Regions from separate parts of the Rhizobium sp. BR 362 genome, predicted to be linked through region 1. Evidence: predicted binding sites of a transcription regulator. Region 1 holds the regulator's gene; each other region holds the start of a gene.
What was found. The regulator PhoB, encoded in region 1, activates phosphate uptake and scavenging genes when phosphate is short. The targets are predictions, from matches to a motif close to TGTCATNNANCTGTCAT.
Positions count from the first base shown of each region.

Region 2: a site for PhoB is predicted at 5,699-5,715, ahead of QDY28_RS27755 (inorganic phosphate transporter). Genes of this name have one in related genera too.
Region 3: a site for PhoB is predicted at 2,946-2,962, ahead of QDY28_RS11285 (phospholipase C). Genes of this name have one in related genera too.

Region 1 is NZ_JARWGH010000004.1:403,915-412,089, reverse strand. It holds gene QDY28_RS08605 (Hsp33 family molecular chaperone) at 1-223, opposite strand, end outside; gene argF (ornithine carbamoyltransferase) at 271-1,188, opposite strand; gene QDY28_RS08595 (aspartate aminotransferase family protein) at 1,263-2,462, opposite strand; gene QDY28_RS08590 (GcrA family cell cycle regulator) at 2,887-3,411, shown strand; gene phoB (phosphate regulon transcriptional regulator PhoB) at 3,495-4,178, opposite strand; gene phoU (phosphate signaling complex protein PhoU) at 4,211-4,924, opposite strand; gene pstB (phosphate ABC transporter ATP-binding protein PstB) at 4,976-5,791, opposite strand; gene pstA (phosphate ABC transporter permease PstA) at 5,806-7,140, opposite strand; gene pstC (phosphate ABC transporter permease subunit PstC) at 7,137-8,175, opposite strand, start outside.
Region 2 is NZ_JARWGH010000043.1:20,853-29,027, reverse strand. It holds gene QDY28_RS27780 (DUF2934 domain-containing protein) at 31-276, opposite strand; gene QDY28_RS27775 (sugar phosphate isomerase/epimerase family protein) at 630-1,487, shown strand; gene QDY28_RS27770 (EAL domain-containing protein) at 1,877-2,665, shown strand; gene QDY28_RS31090 (helix-turn-helix domain-containing protein) at 2,784-3,374, shown strand; gene QDY28_RS27760 (MucR family transcriptional regulator) at 3,523-3,966, shown strand; gene QDY28_RS27755 (inorganic phosphate transporter) at 4,049-5,650, opposite strand; gene QDY28_RS27750 (GCG_CRPN prefix-to-repeats domain-containing protein) at 5,929-6,237, shown strand; gene QDY28_RS27745 (hypothetical protein) at 6,276-6,911, opposite strand; gene QDY28_RS27740 (CbtA family protein) at 6,945-7,685, opposite strand; gene QDY28_RS27735 (CbtB domain-containing protein) at 7,698-7,907, opposite strand; gene QDY28_RS27730 (histidine phosphatase family protein) at 8,138-8,175, shown strand, end outside.
Region 3 is NZ_JARWGH010000006.1:168,044-176,218, forward strand. It holds gene QDY28_RS11270 (CobW family GTP-binding protein) at 1-749, shown strand, start outside; gene QDY28_RS11275 (WD40 repeat domain-containing protein) at 749-1,738, shown strand; gene cysE (serine O-acetyltransferase) at 1,755-2,570, shown strand; gene QDY28_RS11285 (phospholipase C) at 3,054-4,682, shown strand; gene QDY28_RS11290 (cytochrome-c peroxidase) at 4,705-6,084, shown strand; gene QDY28_RS11295 (GNAT family N-acetyltransferase) at 6,175-6,765, opposite strand; gene odc2 (ornithine/lysine decarboxylase) at 6,857-7,990, opposite strand.

The DNA of each region.
Region 1 (8,175 bases):
CCTCGAACTTCAGCGAAGTGCCGAGCAATACGGTCAGCACCACCGCCTCGGCCAGTAGCCGGGCGACAGGAGCCGGATAGCTGTGCCGGGCGAGAATTGCGTCCAGGAGCGGCCCGAGCTGCACGGCGCGGCCGCGGACATCAAGACCTTCTACCTGGAAGGGAACGACATGATCATCGCCGGCAAAATCGAACTGACCCAGCGAGGCTGCACTTTCCGCCATTGCTCTACTCCTACTGCGCCCGCGACATCAAACGCGGTTCTATATCTTCAGATCGCGCCCAGGCACCAAGCAAGAATCGATTTTTGCGCATGAAGGCGGTTTTCCGCCTCATCGAAAACAACGGATTGCGGACCGTCGATCACCTCGTCCGTCACTTCCTCGCCGCGATGAGCGGGCAGGCAATGCATGAACAACGCGTCCTTGCCGGCCTGTGCCATCAAAGCCGCGTTGACCTGATAGGGCTGGAAGACGTTGTGACCGCGGGCCCGGTGCTCCTGATTCATGGAAACCCAGGTATCGGTTACCACGCAATCGGCGCCGGCGACCGCACGGTCGGCATCATGTGAGAGCATGATTTCGGCGCCCTCGTTGCGGGCCCAGTTCAGATAGTGATCCTTCGGCTCGGAACCAAGGGGTACGGCCATGTTCATGCGATAGCCGAAACGGGCAGCGCCTTCGACCAGCGAATGCAGCACGTTGTTGCCGTCGCCGGTCCAGGCGATGGTCTTGCCCTTGATCGGGCCGCGATGCTCCTCGAAGGTCATGATATCGGCCATGATCTGGCAGGGATGCGTATCGTCGGTCAACGCATTGATGACCGGCACGGTCGCGTGTTCGGCGAGTTCCAACAGGCGCGAATGTTCGGTCGTGCGGATCATGATGGCGTCGACATAGCGCGACAACACCCGCGCGGTATCGCCGATCGTCTCGGCGCGGCCGAGCTGCATTTCCGTACCCGACAGGAACAGCGTCTCGCCGCCGAGCTGGCGCATGCCGACGTCGAAGGAGACGCGGGTACGGGTGGACGGCTTCTCGAAGATCATCGCCAGCATCTTGCCGGCAAGCGGCTTGTCGGCAGCACCCGCCTTCAGCGCCTGCTTTCGCACGATGGCATCGTCGATGATGCTGCGCAGATCGGCAGCCGCGACGGCCGAGAGATCGAGAAAGTGTTTCGGTGAAGCCATGTCCCTACCTGTACTCCAGAAATGAAAACGCCCGCTGATCGGGGCAATAACGCCTCGATCAGCAGGCGTTGAACTCAAGCCGACTTCTTGACGCGGGCGGCGCGCAGAGACTCTGCAGCGCGTTCGATGCGGGCAACGCCTTCGCGCGCCTCTTCAGCCGTGACCACCAGCGGCGGCAGCAGGCGGATGACGTTGTCGCCGGCCGGCACACCCAGCAGATGCTCGGCGCGGATTGCCTGCAGCAGGTCCGACTGCGGAATGGCGGCTTTTATGCCGAGCAGCAGCCCCTCGCCGCGGACATCCTCGATAATATCCGGAAAACGATCCTTGAGCGAGGCCAGGCCCTGGCGGAAGACCAAGGCCACATCGCGCACATGCTGCAGGAAACCGTCTGCCAGCACGATATCGAGCACGGCGTTGCCGACGGCCATGGCGAGCGGATTGCCGCCATAGGTCGAGCCATGCGTGCCCGCCTTCATGCCCGAAGCGGCGTCGGCAGTCGCAAGGCAGGCGCCGAGCGGAAAGCCGCCGCCGATGCCCTTGGCAACGGCCATGATGTCAGGCGTGATGCCGGCCCACTCATGGGCGAAAAGCTTGCCGGTGCGGCCAACGCCGCTCTGAACCTCATCGAGGACCAGAAGCAGGCCATGCTCGTCGCAGATCTGGCGCAGGCCGCGCAGAAACTCGTTGGTGGCCGGACGGATACCGCCCTCGCCTTGCACCGGCTCGATGAGGATCGCGGCAGTCGCATCGGTGATGGCGGCACGCACTGCGTCGAGATCACCGAAAGGCACCTGGTCGAAGCCAGGCGCCTTCGGCCCGAAACCTTCCAGATACTTTTCCTGGCCGCCGGCAGCGATCGTCGCGATCGTCCGCCCATGGAAGGCGCCTTCGAAGGTGATGATATGGTATTTCTCCGGATGACCCTTGGAGAATTGATAGCGCCGTGCCGTCTTGATGGCGCATTCCAGCGCCTCGGCTCCGGAATTGGTGAAGAACACCTTATCGGCGAAGGTGGCGTCGGTCAGGCGCTTCGACAATTTTTCCTGGCCGGGCACCTCATAGAGGTTGGAGAGGTGCCAGACCTTGTCGGCCTGCGCCTTCAGTTCTGCAACCAGATGGGGATGGGCGTGGCCAAGCGAATTCACCGCGACGCCCGCAGCGAAATCGAGATAGCGCTCGCCGGTCTCCGTGATCAGCCACACGCCCTCGCCTCGCTCGAACCGCAGCGGAGCACGCATGTAGGTGTCATAAAGCGGCGCGGTTTCAGCCATAGCGCATTCTCCTCGATCACAACCTTTAGGGCCAATCGTTTCCTCGCGTGAAACGGGCCCTGGAAAATCAAAAATGCCGCCTCTCGGCGGCATGGGCACTATTGATGTTTTGCACTGCGATGTCAACAAAACTGGCGATTTAGCAGGTGCGGCAGAGCGCCTCTTGGCAGAGGCCATGTCTTCGACAACTTATATTGCATAAATGCCACTCACGTATAGCAAGTTGGGGAAAACCTCGAAATCGATTCCTCAAGATTCCCGCGACTCTTGTCACGGAGTCAGCCTCACACTAGGTTAAAAACCAATTACTAGACTGCATGCGGCGGAACTAGTCACCACAATTTTTAAGCGTTTCACGCCTCGACCCAATGCGAGGCAATGGTGAGGGATTCTGCCATCAGAAACGCGACAGCGGAGACAGGGCATGAATTGGACAGACGAACGCGTCGAGAAGCTGAAAAAGCTGTGGTCCGAAGGTTTGAGCGCCAGCCAGATCGCGGCACAGCTCGGTGGTGTCAGCCGTAATGCCGTCATTGGCAAAGTGCATCGCTTGAGCCTGCCGGGCCGAGCGAAAGCCGGTGGCGCAGCAACCGCAGCTCGAGCGCCGAAGCGCAATACCTCGGCCCCGCGGGCGCCGAATTACGCCTCGCGCGTTGCAACCCGCACGGTTACCCGCCAGCAGGGTGCGACGATGCTCAAGGAAGAGGTCGAGATCGATACGGTCCACGAGATCGAATACCGTCCGGCTGCCAATGTGGTCGTTCCGATCTCGCGCCGCCTCGGCCTGACGGAGCTCACAGAGCGCACGTGCAAGTGGCCGGTCGGCGACCCGCTGAAGGACGATTTTCACTTCTGCGGCAATGACAGCCCGGACTCTTCGCCCTACTGCACCTATCATCAGCGGCTGGCCTACCAGCCGGTGCATGACCGGCGTCGGGCCGCGCACTAAACCAGTGCTAACCACATGAAAAACGGGCCGAAAGGCCCGTTTTCTGTTTCCGCCCTGTCCGATGACCGGTCGAGTTGCCCCGATCAGGCCTCCATGGAATAACCCGCGCCGCGAACGGTACGGATGACATCCTGCATATTGGAGAAATTGAGCGCCTTGCGCAGGCGGCCGACATGCACGTCGACGGTGCGTTCGTCGACATAGATATCATGCCCCCATACGCCGTCGAGCAATTGGGAGCGCGAAAAGACGCGGCCGGGCGAGGACATCAGGAATTCCAGCAGCCGGAATTCCGTCGGCCCCAACCGCACTTCGCGGCTCTTGCGGTGGACACGATGGGTCTCGCGGTCCAGCTCGATATCGCCGCAGCGCAGTACCGTCGACAGAACCTCGGGGCGGGCGCGGCGCAGCATCGCCTTGACGCGGGCCATCAGCTCCGGCGTCGAAAACGGCTTGACCACATAGTCGTCTGCGCCGGTGGAAAGGCCGCGCACCCGCTCGCTCTCTTCACCGCGGGCCGTCAGCATGATGATCGGCAGGCGCTCCGTCTCCGGCCGCATACGCAGCCGGCGGCAGAGCTCGATGCCGGACACGCCAGGGAGCATCCAATCGAGGATCAGAAGATCGGGGATGCGCTCCTGGAGGCGCAGCTCGGCTTCGTCGCCTCTCAGGATGGTGTCGACCTCGAAGCCTTCCGCCTCGAGATTATAGCGCAGCAGAACGCTTAGCGCTTCCTCGTCTTCTACAACAGCTACTCTCGGAACCATGCGCCTCTGGTCTCCTTCTCTTGGGGTCTACTTTATTCCGTCACCGCACCCACGGTGTTGGCGGTATCGTCCTTCGGACGCTCGCCTTCCGGCTGGGCGCCGGTCGCCATGTAATAGATCGTCTCGGCAATGTTGGTGGCATGATCGCCGATGCGCTCGATGTTCTTGGCGCAGAAGAGAAGATGCGTGCAGGTGGTGATGTTGCGCGGATCTTCCATCATGTAAGTCAGCATTTCGCGGAAGAGCGAGGTGTACATGGCATCGATTTCCTCGTCGCGCTCACGGATCGACACGGCCTTGTCAGGCGAACGGGTCGTGTAGACGTCGAGCACTTCCTTGAGCTGAACGAGGGCCAGTTCGGAGAGATGTTCGATGCCGCGGGCGAGACGACGCGGAACGCCGGTGCCCTGCACGGCGATGACGCGCTTTGCGGTGTTCTTGCCGAGATCGCCGACGCGCTCCAGATCGGAGGCAATGCGGATGGAGCCCATGATTTCACGAAGGTCGGCAGCCATCGGCTGGCGGCGAGCGATGGTGACGATCGCCTTGTCGCCGACTTCGCGTTCTGCATGGTCGAGAATGACGTCGTCGGAAATGACCTTCTGCGCCAGGGCGGCATCGCCGTTGACCAGCGCGCGAACGCTGTCGCTGACCATCTGCTCTGCCAGGCCGCCCATTTCGGAAATGCGGCGCGTCAGGAATTTCAGGTCTTCGTCATATGCAGAGAGAATGTGTGTAGAGACCATTTTTCTATCCTCAAGGTGAATGATGTGAAGAAAGCCGCGCGGGGAGCATCATCAGCCAAAACGGCCCATGATGTAATCCTGCGTGCGGAAATCATCGGGATTGGTGAACATCTTATCGGTATCGTTCTCCTCGACCAGATGACCGAGATGAAACATTGCGGTGCGCTGCGAAACGCGGGCTGCTTGCTGCATGGAATGCGTCACGATGACGATCGTGAAATTTTCCCGCAGCTCATGAATGAGTTCCTCGACTTTGGCGGTGGCGATCGGATCGAGCGCCGAGCACGGCTCGTCCATGAGAATGACCTCCGGACTGACGGCGACGGCGCGGGCGATGCAGAGGCGTTGCTGCTGGCCGCCGGAAAGGCTGGTGCCGGCCTCGAAAAGCCGATCCTTCACCTCGCCCCAGAGCCCGGCCTTCTGCAGGCTGGTTTCGACGATATGGTCGAGATCGGCCTTGGACCGATGCAGCCCGTGGATACGCGGGCCATAGGCGACATTCTCGTATATCGACTTCGGAAACGGATTGGGCTTCTGGAACACCATGCCGACGCGGGCGCGCAGCTCGACGACATCGATGGCGTTGTCATAGACATCCTGATCGTCGAGCATGATCTTGCCGGTGACGCGGCAGGTGTCGATCGTGTCGTTCATGCGGTTGAGGCAACGCAGGAAGGTGGACTTGCCGCAGCCGGAGGGGCCGATCAGCGCGGTGACGGTATTGGCGCGAATGTTCAGATCCACGTCGAACAGCGCGCGCTTGTCGCCGTAGTGGACCGACACGGCCTGGCCGATCATCTTGTAGGGGATCGTCATCATCTTCTTGGCCAGTGCTTTTTCGCTCGCGGCTTCCGTCATCATGTTCATTCCATCGTCTCCTGTCACCAACGCCGCTCAAAGCGACGGCGCAGCAGGATGGCTCCGATGTTCATCGCAACAAGGAAGAAGAGCAGGACGATAATGGCCCCGGAGGTTCTTTCGACAAAGGCACGCTCGGCTTCGCTCGCCCACATGTAGATCTGCACCGGCAGGGCCGTGGAAGGATCGAGCGGCCCCGCCGGATAGTTGGCGACAAAGGCGACCATGCCGATCAAAAGCAACGGCGCGGTCTCGCCCAGCGCATGCGCCAGGCCGAGGATCGTCCCCGTCAGAATGCCGGGCATGGCGAGCGGCAGGACATGGTGGAACACCACCTGCATGCGCGAGGCACCAAGGCCAAGGGCGGCGCTGCGGATCGACGGCGGCACGGCGCGCAATGCCGAGCGGGTGGCGATGATGATCATCGGTAGCGTCATCAGGCTCAGCACCAGCCCGCCGACCAGCGAAGCCGAGCGCGGCAGACCCATGAAGTTGATGAAGACTGACAGGCCGAGCAGGCCATAGACGATCGACGGCACCGCTGCGAGATTGTTGATATTGACCTCGATCAGATCCGTCAGCCGGTTCTTTGGCGCGAACTCCTCGAGGTAGATCGAAGCGGCAACGCCAACCGGCAGCGCCAGAACCAGCACGGTCAGCATGAGATAGAACGAGCCGATGAGGGCAACGCCAAGGCCTGCGGCTTCCGGACGACTGGAATTGCCCGACAGGAACAGACCGGTATTGAACGCCTTATGCAGGGCGCCGGTGGCGGCGAGCTGCCTCATCCAGGCGAGTTGCTGATCGGAGACCTTACGATCCTTTTCGTCGGCCGTCAGATCGATCTGTCCCTTGTTGGCGGAGTCGATATTGGCACTGGCGAGGAAGGTCACCTTTACCGTCTTTCCGATAACGGACGGATCGGCCAGGACCTTGTCGCGCAAGGCAATCCGCGCGCCGTCCGACACCATTTCCATCGCCTCGCGCACCAGCGCCCGATTGGAAGGATCGATGCCGAGCGCCTTCGTCAGGGCGTCACGAATGAGAACGGGATAATTGGCCGCAATCAGCACCTTCGGATCGCTGCCGCGCTTGCCCGCGGGGTCGATGACCTTCTCGGTGAATTCGACCGGCAAGGCGATCGAGGTCTGTACGAAGGCCGTATAACCGTGGCGCGCCACGGTCGAGACAAGGATGACGAGGAAAACAAGGCCGAAGGTAACGGCGGCCATACCATAGGCGCGAAACCGTCGCTCGGCGGCATAGCGGCGCTTGATGCCGATATCACGTCGCAGCGGCACGCCGGGCGTGAGCCCACGCGGCACAGGTGATGACGCGGAAGATACGACTTCGTTCATTCGTATTGCTCCCTATACCGGCGGACGATGTAGAGCGCATAAATGTTCAGGCACAAGGTCAGGCAGAAAAGCGTGATGCCGAGCGCGAATGCGACCAATGTCTGCGGCGAGGTGAATTCGAGGTCGCCGGTCAACTGGTTGACGATCTTCACGGTGACGGTCGTCATCGGTTCGAAAGGATCGAGCTGCATGCGGGCGGCAACGCCGGCAGCCAATACGACGATCATGGTCTCGCCGATCGCCCGCGACGCCGTCATCAAGAGTGCGCCCACGATGCCGGGCAATGCGGCCGGCAGGAGGACGCGCTTGACCGTCTCCGAACGCGTTGCCCCGAGGCCGAGCGAGCCGTCGCGCAATGAGCGCGGCACGGCCGTGATGATATCGTCGGACAGCGAGGAGACGTAGGGGATGAGCATCACGCCCATAACGAACCCGGCGGTCAGGACACTCTGCGCCTCGATGAAGCTCGTATAATTGCCCGTCAGCAAGCCGTCGATGTCGGCGGAAATGTCGCGCAGAAACGGCCCGACGGTCACCAGAGCGAAAAAGCCGTAGACGATGGTCGGAATGCCCGCCAGCACCTCGAGCATCGGCTTGGCGACGGAGCGCACGCGGGCTGAGGCATATTCGGCCATGTAGATTGCGGCAAACAAGCCGACGGGAACCGCAACCAGCATGGCGACGAAGCCGATATAGAGCGTGCCGGCCAGCAAGGGGATGAGGCCGAATGTACCCGATGTCCGCGCACCGGCGCCGGTGAAGCCGGGGTCCCAGACGGTGCCGAAGAAGAACTCGGCGGCAGGAACCATGTTGAAGAAACGGGCGGCCTCCGACAGCATCGACGCCGCGATGCCGAGCGTCGTCAGCACGGCGATGGAGGAGGCAACGACGAGGCCGCCGAGAATGACCTGCTCCACCCGGTTGCGGGCGCGAAAGCGCAGCGCGATGGCGCGCAGGCCGTGGACGGCACAGAGCAGCGAAAGAAGAATGGCCGCCACGGACATGACGACACGGCTCATATGCCGCATGCCGTTA
Region 2 (8,175 bases), on a different contig from region 1:
TTTGACTGTTCTCTTCGAGATTCCGAATCCTTATCGCGTGCCCGTCAATTTGGAGAGTGGTCGAAGTCCGGCGCTTTTCCCGAGGCCAGACTCTTTTTTTCTGAATTTGATAAGGATTTCCTCGCCGTCCACAGAGGCCCGCGTTCGCTCGAGATCTTCCCGTTCGGCGGCGGCCTGATTCCAATGTTCCTGATCGCGGCCGTTGGGACGCCCTGCTTCTTCCCACAGAGAATATGCACGCCTTTTGATCCACTCATGTGCCTGGTCAGTCGGCATTAAGGTCTCCTCCACATCAATGGTTATTTTTCGGAAATTTTTATGCGATGAATGTCGTGCCGGCGGACGCCAACATTTTGGTGGGAATTCTCGCGCCCTCGATCACGGACGAGAAACCAACATTCCAAAGGAATGTTCCGTGCCTCTGACAAAAAATCCTGGGCGCCGTGGATCGGCCCATCTGAAAGGATGACCGAGCTCTTTCGCGGCAGCCACCGCCAAGCTCTTGACGCCCGAAGGATGCTTCACAATTATCTATTTAGTTACTAGCGTCGCGCTTGGTTCGAGCTCTTCGGGAGACATCGCGTTGGCGAACGTCACATATCCAATCCTGCAACCAAGCGGAGAAGACGATGGTTACCGCCATTGATGTCAAAGCCCCAAGAATGTCGCTGGCATTTTCGACACTTGGCTGCGCAGAACTGGAATTGGACGAGGCCCTGGCTCTGGCAGCACGCCATGGTCTTGATGCCATCGAAATTCGCGCGCTCGGCGGCATGATCGATCTGCCGGCCTATTTTGCCGAACGGTTCGGTACGCCGGCGGGCCTCGTCCATGCCCTTGAGCGTTCGCCGGTCGCCGTTTGCGCACTCAACACCTCCCTGCGTCTCGTCGGCGCTACGCCGCAAGCGAAGGAAGAGTTCCTGCGCTATCTTCCATGGGCCGAGGCGGCCGGCATAACGGCGCTGCGCATTTTCGATGGCGGCGGTACGGGTGATGCAGGCGAACTTTCCGAGGCGCTGTCGACGCTGGAATGGTGGCGCGAGACCGCCCGCCGCGAGGGTTTCGCATCGGATATCATGGTGGAGACACACGACTTCCTGGTGCATCCGGAGGCGCTCGGCCGCTTTCTGGAAGCGGCCCCTGATTGCGCTCTGCTCTGGGACACGCATCACACTTGGCGCAAAGCCGGACAAGATCCTGCGGCGACCTGGAAGCAAGTATGTCACAACGTCAGGCATCTTCATGTGAAGGACAGCGTCTCGAAGGCCAGCGGGACACTGCCATATACCTACACGGTTCCTGCCGCCGGCGAGTTTCCGATGTCTGCGCTGCTCTCCACATTGGTGGCCGACCGCTATGACGGTGTCATGAGCCTCGAATGGGAGCGGCTATGGCATGCAGACCTCCCGCCGCTCGATCACGCCCTTCGGGCGGCAAGGCAAGCGAACTGGTGGCCGCAGTCCGATGAAAGCGAATCGCGGCGCTGATTCGGTTATGGCTTTGATGCGAGCCTCGCCCAAAAAACTTGTATGCCGGATGCATCCCTCAATATAGCGATCCTGTGGCTTGCGGCCAAAGATTGTTGCCGCTTGTTTGGGCAGTAATTGAATTAGTAACTCAAAAAACTCCTATCAATTGAATGTTTGATGATACTAGTTTACATATTAGGAATATATTGATTCTAAATATGCTGTCGCCTCGACGCGACATATTCTGCTTGCGGAAGGGAAACTCTAGTTACTTGAGTTAGAGGATGTCGCGCAGATGGAAAAGGCAGCTTTTGGGCACCAGAAATCCCATGCTCCCAGCCCGTTTGCGTCATTTTCGGACGTCGGCTTTTCGTTTCGCTGTCCATCTTGCGACCATTGGAGGCTTGATGAGCGGTAAACGAGACCGGATTGAAAGGGCGCATAACGCTCTGATTTTGAAAGCGATCGCCAAGGGCGGCCTGAGCTTTGTCGTACAGCCGATCCATGATGCCAAAAACATCGAAGAGATTCTTTATGCCGAGTGCCTCGCGCGCGTAACGGATGCCGAAGGCGTCGTTCATACTGCGGGCGCCTTCGTGCCGCAGTTGGAGCGATTGGTCGGTCGCTTCGACCTCGATTTCCGTATGCTGGACATGATTTTGGCAGCCTTGACGGCGAATCCAGCACTGACGCTCGGCTGCAATCTATCCGCAGCCACCTTATCGGCGCCGGATCGATTTGCCGATATTTTTAACCGAATCAGCCAACAGCCCGAACTCGCGTCCCGGCTTGTCGTTGAAATTACCGAGACCTATCCGCCCGTCGGCGCCGCCATCGAACGGGTGAAAATGATACGGGCACTCGGTTGCCGCATCGCCGTCGATGATTTCGGTACCGGCTTTGCGACCCCCGCGCACCTGCTGCAGGTCTCGGCCGATATCGTCAAAGTCGACGCGGCTTTTGTCCGGGATATCAGGCCGGGGCACAACGGCGGCGACAGCCTTTATCATCTGGTCGGTTTTGCGTCCTGTCTTGCTTCCACGGTGATTGTCGAGGGAATCGAAACCGAGGCGCAATTGGAGGCGGCGCGCGCGAGTGGCGCGACGCATGTGCAAGGTTTCCTTCTGTCCAAGCCCGTGGCGCTTCAGCAGCTTCCACAGACAAAGGGCAAATTCGGTCTGCGGGAGGTCGGATGAATATTCCACCTCCTGTCCCGCGAAGCTGCTTGGCAAAACGAACCTACGGTTTGAAGCCTATCGGCCGGAGGTGCGGCTTTCCTGCCTTCCATGCCGCTTGGATCGCGGAGGTGATGGCATGATCAAACATCCTTCCTTGCCTCGCAATTCTGATTTTTCGGCCGCGCAGGACGTGCAGGCGCAAGCGCGGCTCAATCTGCTGTTCGAGGAATTGCAGGGTCTGTTTCCGGGCACCTCCTATATCGACAGCGGGTTGCCGTTTGCTCTCGTCGGCGGAGACGAGCCGCACATTGTCATTCACAACCTGTCGGGAGATACCACGGGACGCGTGACGATCGATGCCGAAAACGGCCTTTACGTCTTTTGCGAACTCGACCGCGCCGCCGGTATCGTTCTGGCGACGGCGAGCGAAGAGCGGCTGATCGATGAAATCGTTGCACATCTCTCCGGCGGCGACGAAAACCTTACGCCGCTTACCGTGAACACCGCTGTCGGCGTTCTGGTCGGCCAGACCGTGGAAGATGTCGAGCGCAAGCTCATCCTTCAGACGGTGCGTCACTGCAACGGCAATCCAACCTATGCCGCCTTCATGCTCGGCATTCCTCTCATCACCCTATGCACCAAGCTGGCAACCTACTTTGCGGATCCGGCAAAGGACTTTGCAGATGCGGATGGCCATGCCGAGCCCGTGAAGAAAGATCGACAATGAGCAGGCGTCCTCAACAAGGGATGCCGAGCATGCTGCAAACCAAAACCTGTGGAGTTCGAAGCCAATGCAAGATTCACGAATGGGTTTGTTCACGAAGCAATCGCGCGAGGCGGCCCATGCCAGGCCACACGAGATCCGGGAAACGATGATGGACGGTTTCAGCAACCGAAAAGACCTGCCTCAGCCGCAAATGCATGTTCTGTTTGAAGGCTGCGTAAAGATTGTTTCAGCCTATGTCAGCCACAACCCCGTTCTTGTCGGCAGTCTTCCGAAGCTGATTGCGGATGTGCATGAGGCGCTGCAGGCTTTGAATAGATCCGCATTTCCGCTGGAGCAAACCAGACCGATTCCGGCCGTCGATCTCAAGAAATCGGTGACGAACGACTACATCATTTGCTTAGAAGACGGAAAACGCTTCAAGACGCTCAAGCGACACCTGCGTGTTCACTACGGCATGACGCCCGAGGAATATCGCGCAAAATGGGGCCTTGCTCCCAACTATCCGATGGTCGCGCAGAATTATGCGAACCGCCGTTCGGAACTTGCCAAGCTCTCCGGCCTCGGCGCCAACGGTAACAAGCCGCAAGAATAATGGCGCCCTGGGGAGGGCGCCATTATCTTTTGGCGATATTTCCGGCTAAGGGGCGGTCAGCTCGATAGCCTTGCGACGCCGGTTAGAAAACCTGGCGAAGCACGATGAAGAGAACGAAGGCAAGCGCAATCGAGGCCGGCAACGTCAGGATCCAGGCCATCAGCATGTTGCGCACGGTCGACCATTGCAGGCCGGAACCGTTCGCCGCCATGGTGCCGGCGACGCCGGAAGACAGGACGTGCGTCGTCGAAACCGGCAAGCCGAGATGGTCGGCCGCCCCGATCGTCAACATGGCGACGACTTCTGCGGCAGCACCCTGGCCGTAGGTCAGGTGGGTCTTGCCGATCTTTTCGCCGACGGTGACCACGATACGCTTCCAGCCGACCATGGTGCCGAGGCCGAGTGCCAGTGCCACGGCGACCTTCACCCAGAGCGGGATGAACTTCGTCGCGTGATCGACGGCGGCATGGTAGTTGGTCACGGCCTTCAAATCATCCGGGCTCATCGGCAAAAGCTTCTGCTTGTCGATCAGCTTCAGCGATTCACCGATCAGATAGATGTCGTTGCGGACGTTGCTTACGAGACCGTTCGGGAGCTTTTCGACGCTCGGATAAGCGGCGATTTCGGCGCTGGTGGCATGGATATAGGCCTGCAGGGCAGGCGTAGTTTCGTCCGTCCAGGTCTTGCTCTTGACTGCATTGCTGACGGCGGCCTTGGCATCGGCAGGCGTGGCGACGCCGGGCTTCACATACTTGCCGAGGACCGTCTCGACCTGCGCCGAGGCTGTCTTGTAGGCGTCGAGGTAGTTCATGTCGGGCGTCCGGTTCAGCGCAAAAGCGGTCGGTACGAGGCCGATCAGGATGAGCATGATCAAACCCATGCCCTTCTGGCCGTCATTCGAGCCGTGGGCAAAGCTGACGCCGGTGCAGGTGAAGATCAGCAGACCGCGAATCCAGATCGGCGGCGGCGCATTGCCTTTCGGCGCTTCATAAAGATCCTTGTTGCGGATCAGAACTTTGGCGACCAGCAACAACACGGCGGCCAGGCAGAAGCCGATGATCGGCGACAGCAGCAACGACATACCGACATTGCTTGCTTGCGACCAGTCGACACCGCTTGTGGCGGAACCGGCGGGCGCGAGGAACTGGTTGGCGAGGCCGACCCCGATGATCGAGCCGACGAGCGTATGCGAGCTCGATGCCGGCAGGCCCAGATACCAGGTGCCGAGGTTCCATATGATGGCGGCAGTCAACAGGGCGAAGACCATGGCAAGGCCCGAACCGGAGCCGACCTGCAGGATCAGTTCGACCGGCAGCAGCGCCAGAATGCCGAAAGCGACGGCGCCGGACGAGGTCAAGACGCCGAGGAAATTGAAGAAGCCCGACCAGATAACCGCAAACTCGGCCGGCAGCGAGCGGGTATAGATGACGGTCGCGACTGCATTCGCCGTATCGTGGAAGCCGTTTACGAATTCAAAGCCGAGCGCGATCAAAAGCGCCAAGCCGAGCAGAATCCACGGAACCGCGGCGGCATTGGCAAGGTCGCTGCCGAGGGCATAGCCGACATAAACGAGGCCGCCGACTACGACCAGGCCGAAGAGCGGCAGAAACCATTTGGCGGAACCGCCTGCCCCATGAATAGGGTGATTGCCACCCTCTGTATTGCTTGAAACGACGTCGACCATCTCAAACTCCCCTATGGCAAAATAAGGTTTTTCATTTAAGCGCGGTTGATGAAGCTCTCATGACGCATAAAGAGACACTCACTCGGGCTATGGTTGCATCGGCTCTCGCTCGCCGGCAAAGGCGGTCTCGCGTTAAGCGGCAGCGCATGAGTCGACCGCTTCAACTTTACGTTCAACATCCTGAATTTGCCGCGAAAATGCCTTTTTCGGTTCACCCGGGGTTCAGATGGCGGGGATTTAAATCCGCATGTAAGGGACTTGAATGGAGGACCATCACAATGAGATTGTCCGTGATTGCCGTCGCTGCTGCACTCGGCGGCTTGATCGCTTCTTCCGCAGACGCGATGCCTATCGCCGCCGTTGGGACTGTAGCTAAAGCGCCCGTCGTCAACGTCGACTATGCCTGCGGTCGCGGTTGGCATTTGACGCCTCGGGGCGTGTGCCGACCGAACCGCTATGGGCCGCCGCGCGGTTATGGTTGGGGATATTACAGGCCACCACCGCCGCGTTGGGGCTGGTATGGCCATCGCCCCTACTATCGTGACGGCTGGGATGGTGGCTGGCGAGGCCGGCCGCGAGACTGGTAAAACAAGACACACCGCCGTCCGATGAGGGTGGATGTCGTCTAATCGGCCCCGGCCGGTTTCGTCCGCAGGAGCCGCGCGGTGCACCACAGCGCGGCCACTGCCGCCAACAGTGCCAGCGTTGACGCGGCGAAGCTTTTGCCGTGCAGAAAGATGCCGGCGAGCTGTGGGCGGATAAGGTCAGCCGTATTGAAGCCCTCGCCGCTAAAACGGCAGAGAACAAGCGACAGGTTGTTGCGTACAAGTGCGCCGTCGATCTCGGAAACGAGGTCGCCGGCGGACGCCTTTTCGTCCTTCATCGTGCGCATCTGCAGCAGCGCCATCTTGGCAGCGGCGAGATAGGCATGTGAGCATTCGTTAAATGGGCTGTCCTCATCCCCGACGCTTCCCGGCATGGTGCCCCAGAGGCAATAGGCTCGCTGAATCTGTGCGAAGTTCAACACGCGACGGAAAGACTCGTCGGTGTCTGATGCCGATGAGGCAGGCGCAATGATACGCCCGTAATAGGGAGCGATCACGGCCATCTCGCCGTGGCTCAGACTTGGTATTGCAATGCCCGCCTGACTTCCCGACGATCCGCCGGCATGCGCTTTCGCGTCCATCGGCAGGCTCAGTGCGCAAATCAGACAAAAGACCGAAAACAGAATGGCCGGTTTCAGCAAGGGCGTCCCACGCATGAAGACATGCGGGGGCGTGTCAGACTTGCCATTTCAGGCCCGGCGCGTGGCTGCGCGGCCATAACGAACCTGCGGCAGGTCGCGTTCGGCCCATGCCCCGAAAGCAAGGCCGAGCGTTGTCCAAAGGATCGCGTGCATGCCGAGCGCGGCGATCCGGAACCGCCAGAGCACGACCGCGGAAAACTGTTCCGGCACTTCGTTGATCGACGGCAGCAGATACTGGATCAGCGCGACGAAGAGGATATAGCCGATGCCGGCAAGGATCGCGCCGTTCCAGGATCCATACCGTGCCGCCAGCCGGCGGCCGAAGCCAACGGCGACGATCATGCCGATAACGGATGCGACGATCATGATGAAGAACAGCTCGGTCCTGGCGCCGATCGTATCCGGATTGCCGACTGCCGGCGGATTGGCCGGATATTTGATGTCGGGAACCACGGAGATGGCGATGAAGGCGGCGAGCGCCAGCAGTGCGGCAGTCCCGCGGGCGCCAAAGGTGCTGACACGACCGTAGACATAGGCAAAGACCAGGGCAAAGAGCCCACCGACAGCCGTGGCGTAGATGATGCTCCCGGTGAAGAGACCGAGGCCCGCCTGGGTGGCGCGGCTGACGATTTCCGGCTCGGGCATTTCGCCCGCTGCCTGGGCTGCCTGCTCTTCGAACGCGATCGCCCGATCGACGAGCGGCTCGCCGAAGGTGCGAGCAAAGGCAAAAATGAGAATGCCAGCAAGCACTCCGACCAGCATGCCGCGGAGCAAAAGACGTCCAACCATGTTGCAGGCCCCTTAGTGGCAGGGGAATCCGAGCAGATGGCGCGCGTCATGCACGAATTCGTGCACGTAGGATCCGGAGATCAGCGCCGTTGCGCCTTCCTCGGCGCCGATGAAATAGATCGCCAGCATGAGGAGAAGGCCGGCAAAGATCGCCCAGGGCAGGATTTCGCCAGCCGGGATCGGAGTCGGGATTGCGGTCGGTGCGAAGGTGGTGTCAGACATTGTATTCCCTTTTTGAATAACGCGTTCCATTTGCGGAAGGGGAGTTTTTACGGGAAGGGTCTGGCTCTCTAGGGGCGGTATCCGCCCTTCGATTACAGTGGCGCGACCGCGCCGGGATTTCACCGGCTTCCACACCCGTAAGCCTAAGTTTATATCTGGCTGCAAAGATAGTTGTCAATCAAACGCCATCGCGATGCGAAATCGCGACAAGGATGGAGTTATCGAGCTGTATGAAAGGACGTCTGAGCTGGATTTGTCACGGGCCGAC
Region 3 (8,175 bases), on a different contig from region 1:
TCCGTGCCAAGACCGAACTCGACGCTGTCGTAGCACTTGTCGATGCCAAGCACCTACCACTGCGGCTGAAGGACAGCCGCGAGGCGGAAGACCAGATCGCCTTTGCCGACGTCGTCGTCATCAACAAGTCCGACCTCGTTTCTCCGGACGAGCTGGCTCAGATCGAAGACATCGTCCGCGCCATCAATCCGGCCGCCCGCGTCTATAAGACCACGCGCTCCGGCGTCGATCTCGCTCGCGTTCTGAACCAGGGCGCTTTCAACCTCGAGCGCGCGTTGGAAAACGATCCGCATTTTCTCGAGCACGGCCATGAAGATCATGTCTGCGGCCCGGATTGCGACCATCACGACCATGATCACCATCATCATGACCACGATCACGATCATCACCACCATGATCATGATCATGATCACGACCACCATCACCACGCCCCGTCGCCGATTCACGACGTGACCGTGCAGTCGGTTTCGTTGCGCGGCGGCGAAATGAATCCGGAGCGTTTCTTCCCGTGGATCCAGAAGGTCACGCAGACAGACGGCCCGAATATTCTGCGCCTCAAGGGCATCATCGCCTTCAAGGGTGACGCGGAGCGCTATGTCGTCCAGGGCGTCCACATGATCATCGAAGGCGATCATCAGCGTCCCTGGAAAGACGGCGAAAAGCATGAGAGCCGCCTGGTCTTCATCGGCCGCGAGCTCGACCGCGAAAAGCTGGAAAAGAGCTTCAAGGCCTGCGAGGCGGCCGCCTGATGCCGACTGTTGCTCCGCTTGATATCGACGGCCACGTTCTGGCCGTCGAATTTTTAGGTGAGACCCCCTTCTTCGCCAGCGCCGCCGGCGCGATCCATCGTCTGGAAGGCGGCGAGAAGGTGACCGAAGCCCATCAGGGCATGCTCACCTGCATTCGGGATCCGCACAGCGACAGCCTGATTTCCGGCGGCGAGGACGGCAAGGTTCTCCGGATCACTGCGGATGGCGGCGTCACCATGCTTGCCGAAGCGCCGCGCAAATGGATCACCCAGGTCGCCGCCGGCCCGCAGGGCGCAGTTGCTTACGCCTATGGGAAAAGCAGCTTCGTGCGGCTGGCGGACGGCTCGGTCAAGGAATTTGCCGAGGAGCGCACCGTCGAAGGCATCGCGTTTGCGCCGAAGGGCCTGCGCATCGCGGTCGCCCGCTATAACGGCGTGTCGCTGCATTGGGTCGGCATGGCCGCGCAGCCGATCAATCTGGAATGGAAGGGCGCCCATACCGGCGTCACCTTCTCGCCCGACGGTCAGTTCGTCGTCACCACCATGCAGGAAAACGCACTGCACGGCTGGAAGATGGACTCAAAGCCCGGCGCCGAGGCCAGGCATATGCGTATGACCGGCTACCCCGCCAAGGTGAAATCGCTCTCCTGGTCCAACAAGGGCAAGTGGCTCGCCTCCTCCGGCGCACCGGCGGCGATCGTCTGGCCGTTTCAAAGCAAGGATGGTCCGATGGGCAAGGCGCCGCTGGAACTCGGCACCCGCGGCAACATCATGGCGACCTCGGTCAAGTTTCATCCGGTGGAAGAGATCCTGGCGATCGGCTTTATTGACGGCATGATCCTGGCGGTGCGCATCGGCGACGCCAAGGAAGCGCTCTTGCGCCGTCCTGGCAAGGGTGCGATCACCTCAATGAGCTGGAGCAAATCCGGCAAGCTGCTCGCCTTTGCCTCCGAGGCCGGCGATTGCGGCGTGGTTGACGTTTCCGCTTGAAGAGAAAGATAGGCCCATGTCCCAGACAGGAACGGCAATCGCCGGACATTCCCCTGCCGCAGCCGGCAGCGTCTGGGACGTGATCCGCCATGACGCGGCCGATCTCGCCGGCCGCGAACCGACGCTGCGCCCGCTGCTCGCGGCGCAGATCATCGCGGCGCAATCGAATGCCGAAAGCCTCGCTAATGTGCTGGTCGCCCGGCTTTCTGTCGCAAAGATCGAAACCGGGGATCTCTTCGCCCTGTTTCATGACGTACTGACGCGACACGCGGCAATCTTGCAGGCGACCGAGGCAGACCTCGTCGCTGTCCGTACTCGTGACCCCGCCTGCACGACCTATCTGCACGCGCTGTTGAACCTGAAGGGCTTCCACGCCCTGCAGACCCATCGCATCGCCCATGCGCTCTGGACGGAAGGCCGGCCGGAAATTGCCAGTTGGCTTTCCAATCTGGCCTCCCTCGTCTTCGGCCCGGATATTCATCCGGCGGCAAGGATCGGCTCGTCCATCATGCTCGATCACGGCTCCGGTATCGTCATCGGCGAAACTGCCGTTATCGAGGATGAAGTCTCGATCCTGCAGAACGTCACGCTCGGCGGCACCGGCAAGGAAACCGGCGATCGCCATCCGAAGATCCGACACGGCGTGATGATCGGCGCAGGCGCAAAAATCCTCGGCAACATTGAAGTCGGCGCCTTCAGCAAGGTAGCGGCGGGCAGCGTCGTCGTGAAGCCGGTCCCGGCCCACTGCACCGTCGCCGGCGTTCCCGCCACGGTTGTCCGCATCCACCGCGCCGATGAGATTCCGGCCGAGACGATGGATCAGAATATTTAATTGAAGTGCCGCAGCCCTGTGGCCGACCCTCGTCCTTCGAGGCTCCGCCGCGATCGCTGCGCTCAGGCGTCAGCGCACCTCACCATGAGGGCGGAACGAGCGCCAGTATTCGAAAATCAAATTGTTTTCTCCGCCTCAAGCAGGGAACTACTTGGGCGGCGGAGCGAGAGGAACAGCCCTCATGGTGAGGAGGTCCGCAGCCGTCTCGAACCACGAGGGCGGGTGATGAAAATACCATTTGCCTCGAAAGCCGTGACATAAGGTAGCAGACCACATGCCTCCGCCGCATCTGCCTGCGAGCCCCTCCTTCACGTCAGTAAAATCAATAACTTGACTGCGTCTTTCATAGGCAACGCCTTCCTCTTCCGACGCGACCTTCACAGAACTGTCATGGACGCTTGATAGCTCGAAATGGTTCTTTCCGCCTCGGCGCGGCGCATTTTAAGCGTCGGGGCGCAGCCCCCCACTCGAGAGGATATGACAATGATCTGTCTTTCGCGTCGCGCCGCCCTCGCCGCCGGCAGCGCGCTTACCCTTATTTCGCTCAGTTCCACCGCCGGTGCCGCTGACAACGCGCCGCCGACCAATACCGCGACGCCGATCAAGCATCTGGTCGTCATCTTCCAGGAAAACGTTTCCTTCGACCATTATTTCGCGACCTACCCCAAGGCCGCAAATCTCGACGGTGAGCCCGCATTCAAGCCCGCCGACAACACGCCGAGCGATATCAACACCCTCGCCCATGCCGGTTTCCTCGACAATAATCCCAACAAGACCAACACCGCGAACGGTGCCGATGCCGCCGCTCCCTTCCGGCTCGACCGCACACAGGCGGCGACCCAATCGCAAAACCATGGCTATACCGCCGAACAGGCCGCCTATAACAACTTCGCGATGGACCTTTTCCCGGCCAACACCGGGAAGGGCACCAAGGGTGCTGCCGGCGCTTTCGGCACCAAGGGCCAGGTCATGGGCTATTATGACGGCAACACCGTCACGGCGCTCTGGAATTATGCCCAGCACTATGCGCTGAACGACAACTCTTTCTCCACCAATTTCGGCCCTTCGACTCCCGGTGCCCTGAATCTCATCTCCGGCCAAACCAACGGCGCTATCCTGCCGCCCGGCTACACGCTGGAAAGCGACGGCACCTACTCCAAGGGCCGCATCGTGCCCGACGGCAACGGCGGCTGGACTGTCATCAGCGACTTCGATCCGACCGGCGACGTCTGCTCGGTTGGCCAGACGGCGCTGATGTACGGCAAGAACATCGGCGACATGCTGAACGAACACAAGATCACCTGGGGCTTCTTCGAAGGCGGTTTCGATCTGACGGCGACCAATGCGGACGGCACGACGGGCTGCAAGCGCGCGACCACCTCGGCCATCACCAAGGTCAATTACGGCGACTACATCCCCCATCACCAGCCGTTCCAGTACTACGCCTCGACCGCCAATCCGACGCATGCACGCCCATCTTCCGTTGCAGCGATCGGCACCACGGACGCAGCAAACCACCAGTATGACATGACCGACTTCTATGCGGCCCTGAAAAACGGCAACATGCCGACCGTCAGCTTCCTGAAGGCATCAGCCTATCAGGACGGTCATGCCGGCTATTCCGATCCGCTCGATGAGCAGGAATTCGTGACGCAAGTGGTCAATACCGTCCAGGATTCGCCGGACTGGAAGGACACCGCCATCATCATCCTCTATGACGATTCCGACGGCTGGTACGACCATGCGCACGCCGTCGTCAATCCGTCCAAGCTCGGGGTCAAAGGCTACGACGTACTGAACGGGGACGGCTGCTCCACCGGCACACCGCTGCCGGGCGTCAACGGCCAGCCGGCCCAGGGCCGTTGCGGCTACGGCACGCGCCAGCCGCTGCTGGTCATCTCGCCCTATGCCAAGGTCAACTTCGTCGACCATACTTTGACAGACCAGACCTCCGTCATGCGCTTCATCGAAGACAATTGGATGGGCGGCGAACGCCTCGGCGGCGGCTCGTTCGATGCCATCTCCGGCCCGCTGAACAACATGTTCGACTGGTCGAAGGGCGATGCGCCAAAGCTGATCCTCGACACGAAGACCGGTAACAGCGCTTCCTAAGCTAAGAAAGAGGGGATGGACAATGTCCTTGAAGAAGCAGCATTTCCTTCCCCCGATCGCACTCGCGGGCATCTCGCTCGCGGGGGCGACCATCGGCTTGGCAAACGAACCCGCTGCCAATGCCGTCGCCGCAAATACCTATGACAATACGGCTTCGCTGAGCGCCGTCGCGCAGCTCGGCAAGAAACTGTTCTTCGATCCGTCGCTCTCAGGCGGCGGCCAGATGTCCTGCGCAACCTGCCATGATCCCGCAAATCACTATGCGCCGGCTAATGACCGCGCCGTGCAGCTTGGCGGCCCGCATCTCGACCAGCCGGGCATCCGCGCTGTCCCGAGCCTAGCCTACAAGATGTCGACGCCTTCCTTCTCCGTCGGCGCGGAAAGTGCCGCCGACGAAGCGGCCGAAGCAGCACCGATGACCGAAGCCTCGGGCGTGGCGCTCGCCAACGCCCCGACGCCCGTCGCTGGGCCGCTGACCGCGCAGGCGGTCGTCAAGGCCGATTCGAACGCGCCCGATCTGGTGCCACAAGGCGGCATGTTTTGGGACGGCCGCGTCGATTCGCTGGAAGAACAAGCGCTGCAGCCGATGATCTCGCCCTTCGAGATGGCCAATGCCGATGCCGCCGGCGTCTATGTCAAGCTGAAGCAGAACTACTGCAAGGACATCGGCACCCTCTTCGGCAACAATGTCCTCGACGATCAGGATATGACGATCGCCGAAGCCGGTTTTGCGATCGCGCGTTATCAGATCGAAGAGCCCTCATTCCATCCCTATTCGAGCAAATACGACTACTATCTGCGCGGCAAGGCGCTGCTCTCCGACGCCGAAATGCGCGGGCTGAAACTGTTCGACGACCCGAACAAAGGCAACTGCGCCTCCTGCCACCTCGACAAGGTGACCGGCGACGGCCAGATGCCGAACTTCACCGATTTTGAATTCGAGGCGCTTGGAGCGCCCCGCAACCCTGATATCCCGGCCAATGCCGATCCGCATTATTACGACACCGGCATCTGCGGTCCGCTGCGCAACGACACCTACTCCGCCCAGCCGCAGAATTGCGGGCTCTTCAAGACCCCGACGCTGCGCAACGTCGCCGCCCGCCACGTCTTCTTCCACAATGGCGTCTACCGCTCGCTGGAGGACGTCACCCGCTTCTACGTCAAGCGAGACACCAATCCGGCCGAAATCTATCCGAAGGATGCGAGTGGCAAGGTGCTGAAATACACCGACCTGCCGGCGCAATATCAGGCCAATATCGACATCATCGACGCGCCGATGAACCGCAAGCTCGGCGATGCGCCGGCTCTGAACGATACGGAAATCGCCGATGTCGTCGCGTTTCTGAAGACGCTGACGGATGGCTACGACCCGGCGAAGGACAGCGTAAAGGCAGCCAAATAGAAAGGCCTTCGCCTGGATGGGCGAAGGCGGATCGAAACCTTGGAGCGGTTTGGCGTTTCACAGAGCGGCCAAACCGCTTTATTCGTTTGTTTATGCAGCCTTGGCGATCGGCGGCTGAGCGAGCTTGCGGCCGCTGGCAACGATCATACCGGCAGCGCCGTCGAGCCAGCCTTCCTTGAGCTCGAGAGCAAGGAAACGCTCGCGCTGGAACGGGCCCGGCATCACCAGATGGCGGGTCTTTGCGGCAAAGAAGCCGAAACGCTCGTAATATGGCGCGTCGCCGACGAGCAGGATCGCGCCATGACCGCGCTTCTTGGCTTCGAGAATGGCGGCGCGCATCAGCGCCGAGCCCATACCCTTGCCTTCATAGGCGGGATCGACGGCCAGTGGGCCGAGCAGCAGCGCATCGACCGGACGAGTCTCACGATTGACACCGGCTTCGACGTTCCACAAGCGTACCGTGCCGATGACATGGCCGGAACGATCGCGGGCGACGAGCGCCAAGCCTTCAGCCGGAACACGGCCGCGGCGGAGCTTCTCGGACGACTTCTTGCGGCGGTCGGCGCCCATGGCGCGATCCAGCAGATTTTCGCGCGCAACGACATCGCCTGCATTTTCCAGGTCGAGGGTGAAAGTGGAAGGCGCAAAAAATGCGCGGACAGAATCAAGAACAGCGGCCATCTCGGCCTCCCGTGCCCAATACCGTTATCAGCGGTGCTAAAGGGAATTGTGAGTGTGCCGCCCCGGCTGATTACGGGGCAGGCATTGGCTTTTAAATGATGTAGGCCTTCAGCGGATCGAAACCGTTGAACGCTACAGCCGAGTAGGTCGTCGTATAGGCCCCGGTGCCTTCGATCAGGACCTCGTCGCCAATGGTGAGCGTCACCGGCAGCGGATAGAGGTTCTTCTCATAAAGAACGTCGGCCGAATCGCAGGTCGGACCGGCAATGACGCAGGGCTCCATGTCGTCGCCGTCCCGCTCGGTGCGGATCGGGTAGCGAATCGCCTCGTCCATGGTTTCAGCCAGACCGCCGAACTTGCCGATGTCGAGGAAGACCCAGCGGGCGGCATCGTTGTCCGACTTCTTCGAAATCAGGACGACTTCAGCCTTGATCACGCCGGCATTGCCGACCATGCCGCGGCCCGGCTCGATGATCGTGTGCGGGATCTGGTTGCCGAAATGAGCGCGCAGAGCCGCAAAGATCGCCTTGCCATAGGCTTCCGCCGACGGAACATCGCGCAGGTACTTGGTCGGGAAACCACCGCCCATGTTGACCATCTGCAGGTGGATGCCCTGCTTGGCGAGCGAGACGAAAACGCGCTTGGCATCGGCAAGAGCCGCATCCCAGGCATCGACCTTGGTCATCTGCGAGCCGACATGGAAAGACACGCCGTAGGATTGCAGGCCAAGCTGATGGGCATAGACGAGAACGTCGACAGCCATCTGCGGGACACAGCCGAACTTGCGCGACAGCGGCCATTCGGCGCCTTCGCCGTCCGTCAGGACGCGGCAGAACACGCGAGCGCCGGGAGCGGCACGCGAGATCTTCTCGACTTCCTCGTGGCTGTCGACGGCGAAGAGGTTGATACCGAGCGCATGCGCGCGGGCGATATCGCGCTCCTTCTTGATCGTGTTGCCATAGGAGATGCGGGCAGCGGTCGCACCGGCATCGAGCGCCATTTCGATTTCTGCGACGGACGCGCAATCGAAGTTGGAACCGAGGCTTGCGAGCAGGCGCAGCACTTCCGGAGCCGGGTTGGCCTTGACGGCATAATAGATGGCGCTGTCGGGCATGGCATGACGGAAGGCGTGAAAATTGTCGCGAACGACATCGAGATCGACGACGAGGCAGGGACCGTCCGGACGTCGGGTAGCGAGGAAGTCGCGAATACGTTGCGTGGTCATGTCAAATCCCTTTCAATTCCAAAAGCTCCGGGAGAAAGACCCAGAGGACAAAGGGCGACGCTCATTCGCTCAGGTACCAGCCGGTGGAGACCCCGGAACCATGCAAATGCGCGAAGCGCGGATGATGAACCAGTGCCGCAAGCGGCGCTAATTCGCTTTGTCTGCCATGGATTGGAGGGAAGATC